2 regions of the Hoeflea algicola genome follow, and region 1 is predicted to be linked to the other one. Evidence: predicted binding sites of a transcription regulator. Region 1 holds the regulator's gene; the other holds the start of a gene.

Region 1 (7,264 bases):
GGGATCTGAAGACCGAGGAGGCTGAGTGATGGCGCTGATGCCAGTGGACGACGCACTTGCGCAGATACTCGAGGGAGCCGCCCCCCGGGGTGAGCCGGAAATGCTCGGCCTGGCCGAGTGTTTCGACCGGGTTCTGGCGCGCGATCTCAAAGCGCTGCGCACCCATCCCCCGTTTGCGGCATCAGCCATGGATGGTTACGCGGTGCGGGCGCAAGACGTGAAGGCCGGCACCGTGTTGAAGCTTCAAGGCGAATCATCTGCCGGGCACAGTTTTGACGGGACGCTTGAGCCGGGCTCGACAGTCCGCATCTTCACCGGCGCGCCGGTGCCAGCGGGCGCCGATGCTATTGTCATTCAGGAACATGTCTCACCGCTTGGCGACGGCACCGTGAGAATCAACGAGGCAGCCATAGACGGCCGGCATATCCGCCCTGCGGGTGTTGATTTCACAGAGGGAAAGGTGGGGCTCGAAGCCGGACGGCTGCTCGACGCGGGCGCGATCACCTTTGCAGCCGCCATGAACCACGCGAGCCTGCCGGTGGCACGCAGGCCAAGGGTGGCGATACTCGCCACCGGCGACGAATTGCGCCTGCCCGGCCAGAAGCTTGGCCCATCGCAAATCATTGCCTCGAACACCTTTGGAGTGGCGGCGCTGGCGCGTGGCGCAGGCGCCGACGTGATCGATCTGGGGATCGCCGAGGACCGGATGGAAGCGCTGGATGCGGCGCTTGATTCGGCAATTTCACAGGGCGCCGATGTGCTGGTGACCATTGGCGGGGCTTCGGTGGGCGACCATGATCTGGTGCAGGAAGCCATGACCGGGCGCGGTATGGCGCTCGATTTCTGGAAAATCGCCATGCGCCCGGGCAAGCCGCTGATGTCGGGACGGCTGGGTGAAATGCGGGTGCTAGGACTGCCGGGAAATCCGGCTTCGAGCCTTGTCTGTGCGTATCTATTCCTAGAACCGCTGGTGGCACGACTGGGCGGACGCCCTGCCCCGAAGCGGATCCAAAAAGCCATACTGACCAGAGACTTGCCGGAAAACGACCAGCGCCAGGACTATCTTCGTGGGGACCTTGCGCCGGGCCCCGAGGGCGGGCTCGAGGCAACACCGTCGCTACGTCAGGATTCATCATTGATGAAGATATTTTCGGATGCCCGCTGCCTGATCATTCGGCCGCCTTTTGCGCCGCCGGCAATAGCTGGCGACGCTTGCGATGTGCTGGTTTTGCGCCCCTGATGTTCCGTCAATGTTTCGGCTGCTCTTGCGGAACACATATAGAACATGGTATTTCGGTTCTGGTTTTGTTTCTCCTCGGGCACCGGGACGTATGAATCATGTTGACGCGCAAACAACACGAACTTCTGCTTTTCATTCACGAACGGATGAAGGAAAGCGGGATTCCCCCTTCCTTCGACGAGATGAAGGATGCGCTTAATCTTGCTTCCAAATCCGGGATTCACCGGCTGATCACGGCGCTTGAGGAACGCGGCTTCATCCGCCGCCTACCCAATCGGGCACGGGCGCTGGAAGTGATCAAGCTGCCCGAGAGCTACCAGAACAATTTGCAGCCGCGGCGCGGATTTTCGCCGAGCGTGATCCAGGGCAGCCTCGGTAAACCGGAATCGGTGCGTCGTGCAGTCCCTGCCAATGACGAACCGGCGACCACGGCAGAAGTGCCGATGATGGGCCGGATTGCCGCTGGCGTGCCGATTTCGGCGATTCAGAACAACACCCACAGCATCAACGTGCCGGTGGAAATGATCGGCCCGGGCGAGCATTACGCGCTTGAGGTCAAGGGTGATTCGATGATCGAGGCCGGCATTTTTGATGGGGATACGGTGGTAATCCGCAATGTTTCGACGGCAAGCCCCGGCGATATCGTGGTGGCGCTGGTCGATGACGAGGAAGCCACGCTGAAGCGGTTCCGCCGCAAGGGTGCTTCGATCGCGCTGGAAGCAGCCAACCCGGCCTATGAAACCCGAATTTTCGGCCCGGACCGGGTCAAGGTGCAAGGCAAGCTGGTGGGCCTGATCCGCCGCTATCACTAAAACTGCCCTGCCCGGCTGAACGGCCGGACGCGCAAACCGCGCGGTAAGACTTGAGACGAAAGCGGCCCGGATATCCCCTCGGATTTCCGGGCCGCTGTCATGAGCGGGTGGACGAAAGACAATTCTGGCGCCTTGGTACGGACCCAGACAGTATGGCGCCGGCATCTGCTGCTGCGGTCTGTTTTTATTGCCTGTTCGCGTGGTCGACTGAAGGCCGCACCTCAGACCGGACCGGGATTAACTTGAGAAATTCGTTATCTCGGAACCGCTGCCCGGTTTTGCGCGATGTGGGTTCGAGCCGCCTATTACGGCAAATCATAGCTTTGCGTCCGCCAGTCATAATAGCGCTGAACTGTCCACGGCCTGACGACCCCCTCAAGGGCTGCCTCGATGTCAAATACCGGACGTTTTCTGGGAGCACGGCCGCGAGCGCCGATACCACCGGATCCACGCACGGCCTGTGAAGCTACCCTGGTGGCAGCACTGGCACCGATCCCCGGCGGCGACCCTGGTGGATCGACATTGAGGATGCGAATCGCCAGGGCGCCGCTGCGACGCAAGCTGCGCGATGTGACCAGCGTCGCGCCGGAGCGGCAGGCGCTCATATAAACAGGGGTGGCGACGATCACCAGATCGGCGCGGTCACAAGCCGGGCCGATCAGTTCGGCGCGGTCAATGGCGATGATTGTCGCCTGCTTGTAAATCGCGGCGCAGACTCCCCGACTTGCGCACTGAAACCGGGAGGGCTGGTCTGCGGCAGCGGCCATCAGCGGATCGAGAATTTTTGCCTGCATTTCATGGGCCGCCTGTGTTTCGGGCTCGGTGGCTGTGGCGATCAAAGCGGTGCTGTGGGGCACTGGCGGCAGGTGCTGCGGACCGCGCAGAGCGGTCTGCCATTGCCGGAAGGTGAACTCCGAAGGGCGTGCGGCGTTGCTGGCAAGACCATCGGGGGTGTTCAGGCCAATCAGGCGGCCATCCTCGCTGACCAGAATATCGGGAGCCCGCGGCGCCAGCGGTGGTAACGCCAGCACGGCGCCTGCGGCGATCAGCGCGGTGCCCGCAAGCCGCAGTCGGCTGCGCAGCATGACCAGTACGATCAACCCAGCGCCTGCCGCAACGGTGGCGTGCAGCGGGATCTGACCGATCAGCAGATCGCCGCCGAATGCGTCGACATAGCGGGCGACGGCGATAACGCCGCGCAACCCCAACCCCATCAGTTGCAGCGGCCAGGCGTCGAGCCCGAACGGCATGGTCAGCATGGCGACCAGGCCTGAGGGCATGACCACGAAAGTCACCAGCGGCATGGCGAGCATGTTGGCGAGCAAGCCGTTTCCCGCCACCCGGTTGAAATGATGCGCCGAGAACAGACCAGTGGCGAGGCCTGCAACCAGCGAAGTGATCGCCAAGCCGATCAGCCCCCGGACAATCCGGGCCAGCCACTCCGGCGGTTTGAAGAAGCGGTGGGCGCTGTTGCCGCCCGATCTCGCGCGTTCGTCTTCGGCCGGTCAGCGCGGCATAGGCGGAGACCAGCGCTGCGGTTGCCGCAAACGACATCTGGAAACCGGGGCCAACCACGGCAGATGGCGAGATCAGGATGATCAGGATTGCGGCCAGCGCGACATTGCGCATGGTCAGTGCCGGCCGGTCGGCGAGAACTGCGACCAGCATGACAATTAGCATGATCCAGGCACGCAATGTCGGCACGCTGCCGCCCGAAATCAACAGGTAAGCGGTTGCGGTCAGCATGGCGCCAATGGCGGCTGCCTTTTTGACCGGCCAGGCTTCGACCAGCCCGGGAAACAGCGCCAGCCCCATTCTCAACCCGACGAACAGCGTGCCGGCGGCAAGCGCCATGTGCAGGCCAGAAATTGCCAAAATGTGAGCCAGGCCGGTTGCACGCAGCGCGTCGACCGTGGTCTGGCTGATGCCGAGCCGGTCGGAGACTGTAAGCGCCGCACCGATGCCGCCCGGATCACCTGGCAGAAGCGAGCGGATGCGCGCTGAGACATGTTCGCGGAGTTGCCGCAATTGGAATTTTGCTGCTTCGGCCAAGCCGGGGCTTGCCGGTGCGGCGGGAACCGCCCGTGGCGCCCGGTAGAAAAAGCCGTGCGCGCCGATGCCATTCACAAAGGCGCCGAAAGCAAAATCATAGCCGCCGGGCAAGACCGGCCCGGACGGCGCAGAAAGGCGTGCCCGGCCGCTGATCAGGCTTCCCACCGGTAGCGGGCTGTGCGGCGATCGCGCGACCAACCTGACCCGCCGTGGCGGCCGGCGGATCAGTGGATCGGCGGTGCCGGTAAGCCTGATCAGGTAGCGCACCCTGCCGCCCGCATCGAAATCACGCGCTTCGACGCGGCCGGTGACCTCGGTCGTCACATCCGAATCGAGCAGCGGCCCGGTGCCATGCAGCTCGACGGTGGCTGCCAGCGAACCGGCAAAAGCCGCCGCCGCAAGGCCGGCAATGCAGGCAGCGTTCGGGTGGCCGGCACGGGTGATCAGGGCCATCAGCAGAAATGACAGGAAGCCTGTGGCAAGGGGGAGAGCCGGCGGGTTTTCGGGTGCCATGTAGAACAAGCCGGCGCCCAACCCCATCATCACCGGGACAAGCAAAAACACCAATCCACGCCCCGTTTCCGCAGCGTTGGCGGATAGGACGGCCGCCCCGAACCGGGCCCGAAAACCCAGTGCGGTAAGGGCCGTGCGCTCGGTGAGACGCGGCGGCAGCCGTTGAAAATCAGTAACTCCATCAGGGCGCTGCAGCGCGGAGGATGACGGAAAATTGATCCCGTCCTCCAGTCCGTTAGCCAATTCTGTGCGTTTTGGCCGCATTGTGCACGCCCCGCTACAAGCGCAACACAATACACGCGTATTTGGTGCAATTGCCACCATAAATGGCACGCCGCGTGCGTGACTACCAAATTCCATGGCGAGCCACACAATCCGCAACTGATATGCCGCTTTTCACGGGCAATTCCAACGTGTTAGATTGGGTCATCGGATCGGGTGGACAGCTTGGCACTCTAATGCGGCGATGCACAATTAGCCTTGCGCATAGCTTGGCAGGGTCCCGGAAATCATATAGCTAAACCGGGACGGTCATCCAAGGCGTCGGACAAGCGCCGGGACGCCTGCATTTGTGGAAGGACATGCCATGGCAGACAAGAACGCGAAACTAACAATGGACGGAAACGAGGTCGAACTTCCGATCAAGGTCGGAACAATCGGTCCAAAGGTCGTCGATATCGGCGCGCTGTACAAGCAAACCGGAGCGTTCACCTACGATCCTGGCTTTACCTCCACCGCATCTTGCGAATCCAAGATCACCTTCATCGATGGCGATGAAGGCGTGCTGCTGCACCGTGGCTACCCGATCGACCAGCTGGCCGAACACGGCGACTTCCTCGAAGTCTGCTACCTGCTGCTTTATGGTGAATTGCCCACAGCCACCCAGAAGGCAGATTTCGATTATCGCGTAACGCGCCACACCATGGTGCATGAGCAGATGAGCCGGTTCTTCACCGGGTTCCGTCGCGATGCCCACCCGATGGCTGTCATGTGCGGCTGCGTCGGCGCGCTGTCTGCATTTTATCACGATTCAACTGACATCACCGATCCGCATCAGCGCATGGTCGCCTCGATGCGGATGATTGCCAAGATGCCGACACTGGCAGCGATGGCCTACAAATATCATATCGGCCAGCCGTTCGTTTATCCAACCAACGATCTCGACTATGCGTCGAACTTCCTGCGGATGTGCTTTGCCGTGCCGTGCGAGGACTATGAGGTCAATCCAGTGTTGGCACGCGCCATGGACCGGATCTTCATCCTGCATGCCGACCATGAGCAGAACGCCTCGACCTCGACGGTCAGGCTTGCCGGTTCTTCGGGCGCCAATCCGTTTGCCTGCATCGCCGCCGGCATCGCCTGCCTGTGGGGGCCCGCTCATGGCGGTGCCAACGAAGCGGCACTGACCATGCTGGCCGAAATCGGTACTGTCGACAAGATTCCCGAATATGTCGCCCGCGCCAAGGACAAGGACGATCCGTTCCGGCTGATGGGCTTTGGCCACCGGGTCTACAAGAACTACGATCCGCGCGCCAAGATCATGCAGAAGACCTGCCATGAAGTGCTCGGCGAACTCGGCATCAAGGACGATCCGATGCTGGAAGTGGCGATGGAACTGGAGCGAATCGCGCTCACCGACAGCTATTTCATTGAAAAGAAGCTCTACCCGAACATCGACTTCTATTCGGGCATCACGCTGAAGGCGCTGGGCTTCCCGACCACCATGTTTACGGTGCTGTTTGCACTTGCCCGCACCGTCGGCTGGATCGCCCAGTGGAGCGAAATGATCGAGGATCCGGGTCAGCGCATCGGCCGTCCGCGCCAGCTCTATACCGGCGAAGCCTCACGCGATTATGTGCCGGTGTCCAAGCGCTAAGACCGCGCCTACACCAGTTCTACCGATCAAAAAGGTGCCCTCCCTCGGGCGCCTTTTTGATTCTGTGATTTGAAAGTACGGCGGCGCTGCTGTGGCGACCTGCGACTGGATCAGCGGCCGATGACCGACAAAAGCGTTCTGGCGGCCCGGCCAGAAGCAGGCTCCGGGGTCTGCATGCGCGACCAGACGAGATCGAAATCTGCCAGCATCGCGGTGCGATGCAGCGTGTCACGCGCCAATTGGTCGGCTTCGCGCGCCAACCGCTCAGGCTGCACATGCTTGTCGTAATATTCGGAGACCACGACATGGCCGGCGATCATGTTGGGCAGCGCCCCGGTCCAGGTGATGATCATGCTGATAACCATCCGGGAGACCGGGTCAAGCTTGTAGGACGACATGTGCGGCACGCCGGCGAGCGCCAGTTCGAGCAACACGGTTCCCGAGGCGGCGATCGCCACATCGGCACGACCGAACGCTTCCCATTTCGCTGCCTCGCCGGTGACGACCTTGCAGTTAACGTCCCAGTCGAGCACCTTGTCACGGATCTCGCGTTCGACATGGGCCCCGGCGACAAGCACGAAGGTCATGTCGGGGTTGAGCAGGGACAGCTGCTTCGCGGCAACACCAAACACGTCGCCGAGGCGGGCCACTTCGCTGCGCCGTGAACCGGGCAGAATCAGGCACATCGGCGGGATGTCCTCGGTTTCGGATTGCCGCCGCGCAAGCTGCGCCTGGCGAGCGGCGAGCAGTCCCGGATCATCTGTCAGCCGG
Region 2 (7,264 bases), 3.1 Mb from region 1:
GAAGAGGCGCGAATTCGTTCGATGTTGTAGGGCGGATAACCCTCTGACCCCTTGGCGATGCGCTCCAGGGTCTTTTCCATTGTATCAAAGCCCAGCAACAGCGGGCTTGAAAAAGGCGTCATGCGTGACATGGCTTGTCCTCGTTCTCAAGCGACAGGCGCCGGACCCGCATTCGGCATCCGGCTTGCCCTCAATATGGGAACTTGATCGCCGCAACGCAAGAACCTACCCACGCGGGGTGCGCGGACCAAGACGACGGCAGCAATTTCGGGCCACCGCCATGCCATATATGAGGAAATAATCAGCATCCCTGGACATTCTGACGGGTCCTTTTGAGTTTGACGTGCTTTATCATCTGGCAAAATCGAATCGCATCACCTCAGGGAGCCGCCATGCCGCCGCGCAAGATCATCATCGACACCGATCCCGGACAGGATGACGCCGCGGCGATCATGCTGGCGCTGGCAAGTCCTGAACTCGAGGTTGTGGGCATTACAGCCGTCGCCGGCAATGTGCCCCTGGCCCGCACCGCGCTTAATGCGCGGATCGTCCTGGAGATCTGCGGCCGCGCCGACATCCCGGTTTTCGCCGGCGCCGAGGCGCCGCTCAAGCGCAAGCTGGTGACCGCTGAGCATGTGCACGGCAAGACCGGGCTTGATGGCGTCGAGCTGTTCGACCCGGCCCAGCCGCTGGCGTCCGGGCATGCAGTTGATTTCATCATCGAAACGCTGCGCACCGAGCCGGAAAAGAGCGTCACCCTCTGCGCGCTGGGGCCGCTCACCAATATTGCCATGGCATTTGCCCGTGCTCCTGACATCGCAGCTCGGCTGCGCCAAATCGTGCTGATGGGTGGCGGTTATTTCGAGGGCGGCAACATCACCCCTTCGGCCGAATTCAACATCTATGTCGACCCCGAAGCCGCTGCTGCCGTCTTTGGCGCCGGCGTGCCGATCACCATGATGCCGCTCGATGTTACCCACAAGGTGCTGACTACCCGGGTGCGGGTTGCCAGGCTCAGGGCCAATGGCAACCGCGCCTCGCGCGCCATGGCCGATATGCTGGAGTTTTACGAGCGCTTCGACGAGCGCAAATATGGCACCGATGGCGGCCCGCTTCATGATCCGACAGTGATTGCCTGGCTGATCGACCCGGAAATGTTTTCAGGCCGCCACTGCAATGTCGAGATCGAGACCGGATCGGACTTGACGCTGGGCGCCACGGTGGTTGATTGGTGGAATGTCACCGACCGACCCGACAATGCTTTTGTGGCTGGCGATGTCGACTCCGATCGCTTTTTCGATCTGCTGATCGAGCGCCTCGCCCGGCTTTAAAGCCGGGCCGTGACGTCGCTTGCCAACGGGATCGACGGCTGCGCGCCGGGCGTCAGGCAAGCCAGCGCGCCAGCTACTGCGGCGCGGCGGATGGCTGCGGCAAAGTCCATGCCGGCGTCGAGCCCTTGCGCCAGGTAGCCGCAGAATGTGTCGCCCGCGCCAACCGTGTCGACCGGCTTGATTTTGAGTGAAGCCACGTGCTCGATTGCGCCGTCTCGGGCCCAGAGGACGCCATCGCCACCCAGCGTGATGATCATGCACTGACCGGTGGCTTTGTGCAGCACCTCAAGTTCCGCTCTTGCTGCATCAAGCATTTCCGCCGGTCGGCCCGATAGCCGGGCAAACTCGGTCTCGTTGGCGATGACAATATCGGCAAGTGGCGCCAGCCGCTCGACCGCGTCGGTCAACGGGGCGATGTTGAGAATGCTCGTGATACCGCCCGCGCGCGCAGCCACCAGCGCCGCTTCTGTTGCCGCTTGAGGGATTTCCATCTGCAGCAGCAGCGTGTCACCCTCTGCCATGCGCGCCACCGCCTGCTCGGCATCCTCTACCGCGACATGGCCGTTAGCGCCGGGGATGATGACGATCATGTTCTCGCCGTCGCCGCCGACCAGGATCATCGCCGTGCCGGTGGGGCCTTCGAGGTGGCGAACTGAACTCAGATCAGCGCCAGCCTCGTCAAGCAAGGCGAGCGCCTCGGCGGCAAAGCCATCATCGCCAACTGCCCCGGTCATCCTGACCTGAGCACCGGCGCGCTGAGCCGCCAGCGCCTGATTGGCACCCTTGCCGCCCTGGGCCGTGGAGAAATCCGTCCCGCTGACGGTTTCCCCCGGTTCGGGCAGACGCGGCGTGGTAGCGATCAGGTCCATGTTGACGGATCCGATGACGGTAATCATGGCAGTCTCCCCGGCTTGGCGACCTTAGCCCGGAAAGGACTGCGCGCCGACATTGGTCAGGACGCTAACGCCGGGCTGCTGGACCAGGCACAAGGTGCTTTCGTGGCCCTGAATGTAGCAGATCATCGGATAATCAGCGGTACGCAAGGTCTCGTAAACGTCTCGTGAGACACCTTCCTCGACATAGAATGGGAATTCACCGGCGTCAGGCATGTCCGCCCCTTCGGGCCATTCCGGCAATCGGCCGGAACTGGAATTGTCGGCGTAATCGCCAAGCCAGTCACCCAGCGCAACACCCATCGAATCCGCGTCCGCAACACCGTCAAATCCAAAAAGATTTGCTGCGGCGTGCGAAGCGCTCCAGACGACGTCGTCAACACCGTTGCGTACCACAAGTTCAATGCTGGCACTTGCGCATGGACCACTGACTTGAGCGGATGCGACAAGGTCGCTCAGCCAGGTCTGCTCCATCGAAACTTCGCATTCTGCGGCCATGGCCGAGGTGGAGGCCGCCAGGGTGAAGCCGAGGACGGCGGCGAGCATCACGCCACCGCTGATCGCACCGGGAAATGTCGGCAGGGCTGCAAGCCGGGCGTGAATGGTCATGATATTCCTCTCGATGCGAACCGCCCGTTTGGACAGCTCATTGGTGTTTTAAATCACACGAGACACAGAGACCGCGCAACGGAAATCTGACATTTCCGGGCAAGCAGAGCGAGAAGGCATCCAGCCACGCTGCGGCATTTAAGCTTTTGAGAGCTATTCATCCTCGTCGACAACGCGGAGTTTTAGCGTCGTGGAGCGGGGTTCGAATTTCGGATTTTGCTGGGTGGTGGGTGCACTTTCCTGGGCCGGACGGGTGGCGGCTGCGGGTTTGGCATCATCGGCAATCTGGGCGAATTCCAGCGCCTCGATCTTGGCGCCGCGCTTGCTGAGCTTGTCCGACGAAGTCAGGATCAGATCTACATCTTTCTGTGCCATGGAAAAATGCGCCTGCAGTTTCCGGGTCCGGTCATCAAGCCGCGACAGGTCCTCCATCAACCGCAGCACTTCACCCTGGATCAGATGCGCCTGTTCGCGCATCCGCGCGTCTTTCAGCAACGCCTGGATCACCTGGATCGACAGCATCAACAGCGACGGCGAGACAATCACCACCCGCGCCCGCTGCGCCTTGTGCACGATGGCCTCGAAATTCTCGTGGATCTCGGCAAAGATCGATTCCGACGGAACGAACAGAAATGCCGTGTCCTGGGTTTCGCCGGCGAGCAGATATTTTTCCGAGATGTCGCGGATATGGACCTCGATATCACGGCGGAAGCGCTGTTGTGCACTCTGGGCGGCCTGCTCGCCGCTGCCCTCTGTTTCCGCCGCGCGCATGGCGTTCCATGCTTCCAGCGGGAATTTGGCGTCGATGACAAGATCCGGCGCATCATTCGGCATGGCGATGGTGCAATCGGGCCGCATGCCATTCGACAGGGTAGGCTGAAAGCTGAACGCGCCCATCGGCAACCCGTCCTGGACGATGGTTTCCATCCGCGACTGCCCGAAGGCGCCACGGGTCTGCTTGTTGGACAGGATCGCCTGAAGCCCCACCACATCGCGCGCCAGCGACTGGATGTTGGCCTGTGCGGTATCAATCACCGCCAGCCGCTCCTGCAATTTGCTCAGGTTTTCGTGGGTGGTGCGGGTCTGATCGGTCAGTGTGGTGCCGATGCGCTGGGTCATGCCATCGAGGCGCTGGCCGATCGACTGGTTGAGTTCGGCCTGGCGTGCGCCGAACAATTCGGCCATCGTCCCCATTCGGCCCTGCATTTCCGATTGTGCCTTGAGGATTTCCGCAAGCCGCGCATCGGCCTGGGCGGTGCGCGCAGCGGCAGCCGCGTCAGCTTGCGCGCGCAGCCGGTTGGCACGGGTAAGCGCCAGTGCGAGCCAGCCAAAAAGCAGCAGCAATGCAACGGCAAGGCCGAGTAGCGCGTGCCCGAGCGTCACTGCGGAGCCGCCAAGGTCAAAAAGCCGGGTCGAAAACACGTCGGTGGAGCTATCCATGACGATGACCTAGCTGATTCTGGCACAAATGTCAGATCAAAACAGGAACAAGCTGATCCGGCGGCAATTCAAACTGCCGTGAGCTGCGATTGACGAGACGGCTGTCAGTGACTATTTCAGCGTCATGACCATCAAGCCGATCATCTATTTGCCCGATCCGATCCTGCGCCAGCAATGCCTGCCGGTGGAACGCGTCGATTCCGAGCTCAAAGGCTTCGTCGAGGATATGCTCGAGACCATGTATGAAGCGCCGGGCATTGGCCTTGCTGCCATCCAGGTCGGGGTGCCGCGGCGGTTGCTGGTAATCGACATCGCGGGCAAGGATGAAGACCCCAATCCGCAGGTGTTCATCAATCCCGAACTTGTCGCCACCGGCGATGACACCAGTGTCTATGAGGAAGGCTGCCTGTCGATCCCGGATTACTACGCCGATGTCGAGCGGCCCGCATCGGTTACCGTCAAACATCTCGACCGCGATGGCAAACTGCAGACGACCGAGGCCGACGGCCTGCTCGCTACCTGCCTGCAGCACGAGATTGATCACCTCAACGGCGTGTTGTTCATCGACCATATTTCCAAGCTTAAGCGCGACATGGTGGTGCGCAAGTTCACCAAGCTCGCCAAAACCCGGGTGACCGCCTGATCTCATTCGGGGGTCGGTTCGGAAACACCCGCGACTTCGACGGGCTTGACCTGAGGCTGGAAAACCCGTTTGAACACGGGCGTTGAACAACGCGATAACCGGACGGGCCAATTGCCGATGCGCATCATTTTCATGGGGACGCCCGCTTACGCCGTACCGACGCTGGAAGCGCTTGCCGCGGCAGGACACGAGATCGTTGCGGTCTATTCGCAGCCGCCCCGCCCGGCTGGCCGCCGCGGCCTTGATGTGTTGCCCTCGCCGGTGCACGCCGCCGCCGAGCGACTTGGCATTCCGGTGTTCACGCCCAAGAGCCTGAAGGGCGAGGCGGAGCAGCAAGCCTTTGATGCGCTTGAAGCTGACGCAGCGGTGGTTGTCGCCTACGGACTGCTCTTGCCCAAAGCCATTCTCGATGCGCCGCGGCTAGGCGCCTGGAACGGCCATGCCTCGCTGTTGCCACGCTGGCGCGGTGCGGCGCCGATCCAGCGCGCCATCATGGCCGGTGACAATGAGACCGGCGTCATGATCATGAAAATGGACGAAGGCCTCGACACCGGCCCGGTGGCGTTGACGCAAACCGTCGCGATTGCCACCGACATGACCACCGGTGAGTTGCACGACCGGCTCTCCGAGATCACCGCGCAACTGATGACCAAGGCAATGCAGAGGCTGGAAGCTGACGAATTGCCTGTAACGCCCCAGGCCGAGACTGACGTCAGTTACGCCGCCAAGATCAAGAAGGCCGAAACGCGGGTCGATTTCAATCGGCCGGCACAGGACGTGCACAACCATGTCCGTGGCCTGGCGCCAACGCCGGGTGCCTGGTTTGAACTCGACGTCGGTGATCGCGCCGAACGGGTCAAACTGCTGGCAACCGAAATCGTCGCCACGTCACCGTCAGGCCCTTCGTCGGCAATTGTGCCGGGAACGGTGGTTGATGACCGGCTGCTGGTCGCCTGCAGCGAGGGCGCCGTGTGGCTGTTGAGCCTGCAGAAGGCCGGCGGCAAGCAGCTTGCGGTCGATGAGTTTTTGCGCGGTACTTCGATTGCGCCCGGCACGATGATCGGCTGATGCGCTACCGGCTCGACATTGAATATGACGGCTCCGGCTATGTCGGCTGGCAGCGCCAGGACGAGCACCCGTCGGTGCAGCAGGCAATTGAAACCGCCATTAAGGGCTTTAGCGGCGAGAGCGTCAGCGTCAAAGGCGCAGGACGTACTGATGCCGGTGTTCACGCACTCGGCCAGGTCGCTCATGTCGACCTCGCCAAACAATGGCCAGCGGACACAGTTCGCGATGCCATCAATGCGCATCTGCAGATGGCCCGCGAGCGCGTCGCCATTCTTGCCGCGAGCCCCGTTGCCGATGGTTTTGATGCCCGTTTTTCGGCCCTGCGCCGGCACTATGTCTACCGCATCCTCTGCCGTCGTGCCCCATTGGTGCTGGAGAAGAACCGTGCTGCCTGGTCAACCAGGCCGCTGGACGTCGCAACCATGCACGAAGCCGCACAACGGCTGGTCGGCAGGCATGATTTCACCACCTTCCGCTCGATCCAGTGTCAGGCCAATTCGCCGGTGCGCACGCTCGACCGGCTCGATGTCGTCTCCGGCGCCGCCGATGGGCTGGTCGAGATTCATGCCACGGCGCGCAGCTTCCTGCACAACCAGATACGTTCCTTTGCCGGGACCTTGCGGCTGGTCGGCGAAGGTAAATGGACGGCCGACGACGTCGAGGCGGCGCTTGCCGCTCGCTCCCGTAAGGCCTGCGGCCCGGTGGCAGCACCCGGCGGGCTGTATTTCAAGCAGGTCGACTACTAGAGAAATCGATGGGCGGATCACATTCGCCCCCAAGCGCACCGGCAACGATGGTGGAAACTCTGTCGTTTCCCGCAGGCCGAATCTGACCGTTCCGGATTAACCCGAAGGTAACCCAAACCACAGAAAACTGGTTACGCCAGAAGCTGCGTCCCGTCGCGGTGTGCATGAAGCCTGTTCTGGACGTCTCTCACATCGGGGACATGACAGTCTGATCACTTCGCATTCAGGATCGCTCATGCTTATTTCGCGCAAATTGCCGCTGGCCGCAGCCGTGATGACAATTGTCTCCATCGGCGTCGCCAGTGTTGCCGCTCTCCAGATCGCCTCCGGTGCGCTTGGCGCCAAGTCGGCAGAGACCCTGGTCGCCATCGCTGACGGCCGTCGAAATCAGGTGCAGACCTATCTGGCCAGTGTCGAGCAGGATTTGCTGGCGACCTCTCAGAACAACCTGCTGCGGATCGCGCTGGAAGGGTTCAAGTTCGACTGGGGGTTCCTTGGCGACGGTGTCACCGCAGAGCTCCAGAAGCGCTATAT

Evidence for each region. Region 1 encodes LexA, which represses DNA repair genes until DNA is damaged. Its sites were predicted from a motif close to TGTTCNNNNTGTGTTCNG; they were not measured.
Region 2: the regulator LexA is predicted to act here: its motif matches at 4,306-4,323, upstream of OEG84_RS18120 (DNA recombination protein RmuC).

Annotation. Positions count from the first base shown of each region.
Region 1 covers NZ_JAOVZR010000001.1:613,753-621,016, reverse strand. The annotation lists gene moaC (cyclic pyranopterin monophosphate synthase MoaC) at 1-29, shown strand, start outside; gene OEG84_RS03135 (molybdopterin molybdotransferase MoeA) at 29-1,240, shown strand; gene lexA (transcriptional repressor LexA) at 1,339-2,052, shown strand; gene OEG84_RS03125 (ComEC/Rec2 family competence protein) at 2,358-3,458, opposite strand; partial or broken gene OEG84_RS25445 (ComEC/Rec2 family competence protein) at 3,598-4,557, opposite strand; gene gltA (citrate synthase) at 5,204-6,493, shown strand; partial or broken gene lpxB (lipid-A-disaccharide synthase) at 6,604-7,264, opposite strand, start outside.
Region 2 covers NZ_JAOVZR010000001.1:3,717,308-3,724,571, forward strand. The annotation lists gene OEG84_RS18100 (Hsp20 family protein) at 1-131, opposite strand, end outside; gene OEG84_RS18105 (nucleoside hydrolase) at 393-1,331, shown strand; gene OEG84_RS18110 (ribokinase) at 1,328-2,227, opposite strand; gene OEG84_RS18115 (hypothetical protein) at 2,252-2,833, opposite strand; gene OEG84_RS18120 (DNA recombination protein RmuC) at 2,987-4,273, opposite strand; gene def (peptide deformylase) at 4,398-4,916, shown strand; gene fmt (methionyl-tRNA formyltransferase) at 5,034-5,984, shown strand; gene truA (tRNA pseudouridine(38-40) synthase TruA) at 5,981-6,730, shown strand; gene OEG84_RS18140 (methyl-accepting chemotaxis protein) at 6,966-7,264, shown strand, end outside.